Regions from separate parts of the Paenibacillus sp. FSL W8-0186 genome, predicted to be linked through region 1. Evidence: riboswitches for the same ligand, from Rfam matches in the RefSeq annotation. Region 1 holds a riboswitch; the other holds the start of a gene.
What was found. Region 1 has a riboswitch for ZMP and ZTP ahead of MKX50_RS23080 (TIGR01440 family protein). Riboswitches for the same ligand answer to the same signal wherever they lie in the genome.
Positions count from the first base shown of each region.

Region 1 (2,392 bases):
GTTGTTCCGTTGGCGCTTAAGCTCCAGATTCATCGCTTCCAGTACTGCAGGGTCTTGTTTTTTCAATTGATCCATTGTCCAAAATCCTCCTTATATTAAAAAATAATAAATTTGTGATGACACTCCAAACATCAGTCGCACAGATGCGAATCCTGCACCTCCGGCAGCTGATAGACCGCCCGTTCCCCGCCGATCAGTTTCGGCCGCGTCCAGGCTGCGGTCACCCTAGCCTCCCCGATATACCGCCTCGCTGGGCGATAAGGAACAGCTACGCGTTTTAGATGCATGCCGATCAGCGTCTCGCCGACATCCAGGCCGGCATGAGCCTGAACGCTTTCTGCCAGGCAGGGCTGCTTCAGCTGGCGGTATGCCGCAGCTGCCATTGAACCGCCTGCCTTCGGCACAGGCACAGCCGCAACTTCAGTTAAACCCAGCCGCTCCAGCACAGAACGCTCCATGACCAGTGCCCGGTTCAAATGCTCACAGCATTGAAAGGCTATCTCAAAGCCATGCTTGCTCTGCACTTCGGCAAATCCGGCATACAATTCAGCGGCTATATTCTCTGCGCCAGCCGTACCGATCCGTTGCCCTGCCACCTCGCTTGTACTAGCTCCGATGACGACCAGATGCCCGGATCCGAGGGAAGCTGCGGAGACCAGTTCCTCCAACACCTCGGCCGCTTGCTCGCGAAGCGATTGCTCCGTTCGTTCTCTATCCATTATCGTATCCACCCTTCATAGACAAGCTTGTCTATATTATACCTAATAATTACGAGGGATAGTGACGGCGGCGGTGAAGCGAATTGTCTGAAATGACGAAAAAGAGCATGACGCAGCAGATGCGTCGTGCTCTTTGCCCAGGCGACCGGCCGTATATTCCGATGCTCCATTGTGGTTTGATCCACTATCGTCGCCAGTTACATCGGATCCATTTCCATTCCACTTAAGAATAAAACATGCGAGTCACAATTGCAACCCGCTTTTTGCCTTTTCATTAACGTAATCGCTCTTTCTCGAGCTTCGCAATGAGCTTCTCCAAGGCGGCACTGATTTCCTGGGCCGTAAGGTTATAATCCTCACGGCTGCCTCCGAATGGATCAGAAATGTCGTACCGCGGCATCCGCTGCAGCAGCTCGCGAATCCGCTGTTCCTTAGCCTCTTCCAAAGCTTGGCCCAGCGCGCGGCTCAGTTCAAGATCAGCGATCAACTGGCTAAGCTCGGCCTGCTCAGCCAGAACAACCTCATCATCCTCGACATATTCCTTCAACATATAAATTTTATCCGCCTTCTCTGGGAAAGCGGCTATCGCCTGCTGCTTATGCCCCCCAGTCAGCGTAAGTATAAGATCGGCCCACTCGATCAATTCGGCATGAAGCGGGGTTGATGTGATCTGGTCATGGATTCCCTGATCCTTCAGCACGCCTTCGGCATGCCGGGAGATCGGCAGCCCCGCCACCGCGGCCACGCCCGCCGAAGCAACCTCCGCATCGATTCCCCGCTCCCGCGCCAGCTTGCGGAATATTCCTTCCGCAATCGGACTGCGGCAAGTGTTGCCGGTGCATACAAACAATATTCGCAAGCCTGTTCACCTCCAGCTAATATCTAGTTGTATCTTATGTGACATTGTATCAAAAGATGAAAATTAGTCCAAACGCAAGCAAAATGGCGCCGCCGGCAGCCTCCCCATATTCACCCAGCCGGCTCCCTACACCCCGGCCGAGCAGCAGACCCATGATCGACATGATCCCGCCAAACACAGCAAAAGCAATGATCGTCAGCAGTAGGTCGCTATGGAACATGCCCAGGGATACACCTACAGAAAAGGAGTCCACGCTCACGCTTAGCGAAAACAGCAATACTCCAAAAAATGAACGGTAATTCACGATCCGCTCATTGCCGCCAAAAAATGAGTTCCATATCATATGCCCCCCTAGGAGCACAAGCAAGCTGCCGGATACATACTTGGACAGCCCTCCCAGCAGCTCCCCCGCATATTGTCCGGCAACGATGCCCAGCAGCGGCATCACAAAATGGAACAAAGCAACCAGCAAGCTGATCCGGAATATTTCCATGCTCCTTACGCCGCGCATACCTATACCAATTCCTAGGGAAAAGGCGTCCATTCCCAAAGCTGCGGCCATTAAAGCTATCGTTAACAATTCACCCAGCCGCTCGTATACTACAGACATAACGCCACACTCCCATGTCCGAGGATGGTTTTGTACAACCATATGCGAGCATGGGATGGTTCATGACAAGCTTTTGGGCGTTGCCCTGCAGCCTATCCCCGGCTACTCACCGAATAAATCTAGCTGGGAAGGCGGCAGCTCCGCCGGCTCCATCCCGAGAATTTTCATCATCTCCCGGGCGTTTGAAGCCGCATCTCCGCCGGA
Region 1 is NZ_CP150207.1:5,153,758-5,156,149, forward strand. Features, by position in the region: partial or broken gene glyA (serine hydroxymethyltransferase) at 1-75, opposite strand, end outside; gene MKX50_RS23080 (TIGR01440 family protein) at 132-719, opposite strand; ZMP/ZTP riboswitch at 848-930, opposite strand; gene MKX50_RS23085 (low molecular weight protein arginine phosphatase) at 994-1,578, opposite strand; gene MKX50_RS23090 (manganese efflux pump MntP family protein) at 1,628-2,188, opposite strand; gene MKX50_RS23095 (DUF72 domain-containing protein) at 2,291-2,392, opposite strand, start outside.

Region 2 (2,392 bases), 2.2 Mb from region 1:
CGCTAAACGATATAGGTCCTACCACATCCACTCTTGTTTTTGCAGCAACGTTTTCTGCTGTAACTGTGTAGCCATGGGTACCTGCTTTTACATTTCTATCCTCAGCCTGGAAGGTAACTACATAATTTTGTTCTGAGCCCGCAGATTCGATGCCTTGCTGTGTGTTGTAAATTTCTTTTCCATCACGGAAAATTCTAAAGCGAATTTGCCCAACGCCTTTAACTCCCCTTACACCAACGGATACTACCAAATCTACCCGATTCGGTTGAGATTTCACTGGAATTCGTATTGGGATCGCTGCAATGCCAGATTTTGCGGGGGAACGCTGAATTGTGAATGATTTAGCCGGGTTGAAGCGGCGACGCGGCTGTACGGCTGCTTTATCAAGTATGCGTACCAAAAATATCAACTCCTTTTCTTTGATACTTCAAGATATGTAAGAGATAGAGAGATTGATTGGACAATCATTTGAGCCGGTTAACTTTGATACCCACAAAAAAAAGACCGCGTCGTATCAACGCGGACTATGTCCCGATGTAATGAAGTAAAGAAACCACACCGCATGATTTTGTTCATCGGCGGATGCGCGCTTGAAACGCTCTTTAATATAGGGGTCAGCAGCTTTATCGGCGACATCCAAATAAAAATCTACCGTTTCTTGTTCGTCTTTGAATGCAAAGTGGAGTCCGGCTGCATATTCTGAGGGGCATTTTTCAGTGATGTGCGGAACAGGCTGCCTGCCCGTTAACGAAGTATAGATCTGGGAGAAGGTTTGAAAATGCCTAATCTCATCATTACGGATCTCCAGAATTTTGTTTCGTTCCTCCGCATTCGGAGCCATCCCTGCCAGCTGCTCATAACATGCAATAGCGGAGTATTCTCCGTTAATTGCCCGTTCAATGTCTGCAACTAGTCCGGTATCCTTTCGGTAATAATTCGTGTAATACATGTTCCAACCACCCTTCCACAGTATTCTGACTTAACATATTCAAATCATTAGGCGATGGTGTATTTTTGCAAATCTTCGGAGATAGTCTCTTCGACAAGCCAAAAAAGCAATTGTAAAAATCAGGTGTATTTGATATAAACATAGTAGATTCAAATGTATGTGTAACTGGCGTAAACGTGGAGGACCACGAGGAAGCACATATGTTCATATTAGCCGTACGCCTGGGCAAAGTGTTTGGTTTAGTGACCAGATGCTTTTTTTATTTCATGAGAAAGGTCAGGTGTTGATTAATGAAAATGGCTTTCATTTTATTTGACCAGATGACTACGCTTGATTTGGTTGGCTTTTTTGATGCTGTAACCCGAATGAGAATTCTAAACGCCATGGATCATGTACAGTGGGACTTTTGTTCCAATAAAGAAGAAATCAAAGATGACCGGGGATTAACCCTCAAAATTGAACATGTATCCCCAGACCTGTCGGAGTATGATCTCATCTTTATCCCTGGAGGCTTTTCCACAAGGCAGCTTAGGTATGACTCCGCATTTATTTCATGGATTCAAACCGCAAGAGAGGTAGAATATAAAGTGTCTGTTTGTACGGGGGCTTTGATTTTAGGGGCAGCAGGGTTTCTGGAAGGCAAAAGAGCAACTACCAATCCCTCCGCTTACGAGCTGTTGGCTCCTTACTGCTCTGAAGTCGTGAAGGGACGTTTTATCAGGGACGGAAACATATTTACAGGCGGCGGAGTATCGGCTTCCATCGACTTGGGGTTATACTTAGTGGAATCGCTTACGGGCAAAGAGATTGCCCGGGAAATTCAAGAGCAGATGCATTACCCATATTACAATTCGCCACTTTGAAGCATGAGGCGGCGGATCACTTCCTTTACTGTAAGCCGCTGCCGTATGGACACCCACCGTATACTTCAATTCATCTATAGCAGATCACTAGCTTTTCTCCATGACAGCAAAGTAATTGTCTTCATCATCCGCAAAATTGAACACTCGGCCGCTAGGCATATTTACGATCTCTCCGACCTTGATATTTTTACTAATCAAGTCTTTGTGCAATTCATCGAGATTCACCGTGAAGAACATTAAGGACGGCGCACCCAGATTCAGGCCCGGTGACATCTTGGCAACGAACTCTTTATTGTGCAGAATGATGCTTGTATCTGCGTCCTGGGCTGGGGCAATTTCAATCCATCTCATCCCCTGGCCGTTATTCTCTTCCGAAATGACATGAAAGCCCAGTGCTTCTGTCCAGAAACGCACGGCTTCATCCTGGTTGTTTACATAAAGCATAATTTGACCGACTTTGCTAATCATCGATGCTCTCACTCCTTTTGGTAGGCTGTAGGACAAATTCAAGATTTGCCGACAAGTATCCTTTAGGTTTGCCAATAGAATTGTCATTCCATTCATCTCAAGCAAGGAGGTA
Region 2 is NZ_CP150207.1:1,740,759-1,743,150, reverse strand. Features, by position in the region: gene MKX50_RS07545 (exosporium protein C) at 1-400, opposite strand, end outside; gene MKX50_RS07540 (ferritin-like domain-containing protein) at 515-949, opposite strand; ZMP/ZTP riboswitch at 1,101-1,183, shown strand; gene MKX50_RS07535 (DJ-1/PfpI family protein) at 1,240-1,812, shown strand; gene MKX50_RS07530 (VOC family protein) at 1,900-2,280, opposite strand; gene MKX50_RS07525 (DUF4269 domain-containing protein) at 2,371-2,392, shown strand, end outside.
Region 2: linked by a shared signal. The riboswitch ahead of MKX50_RS07535 (DJ-1/PfpI family protein) and the one ahead of MKX50_RS23080 (TIGR01440 family protein) in region 1 are both predicted to bind ZMP and ZTP.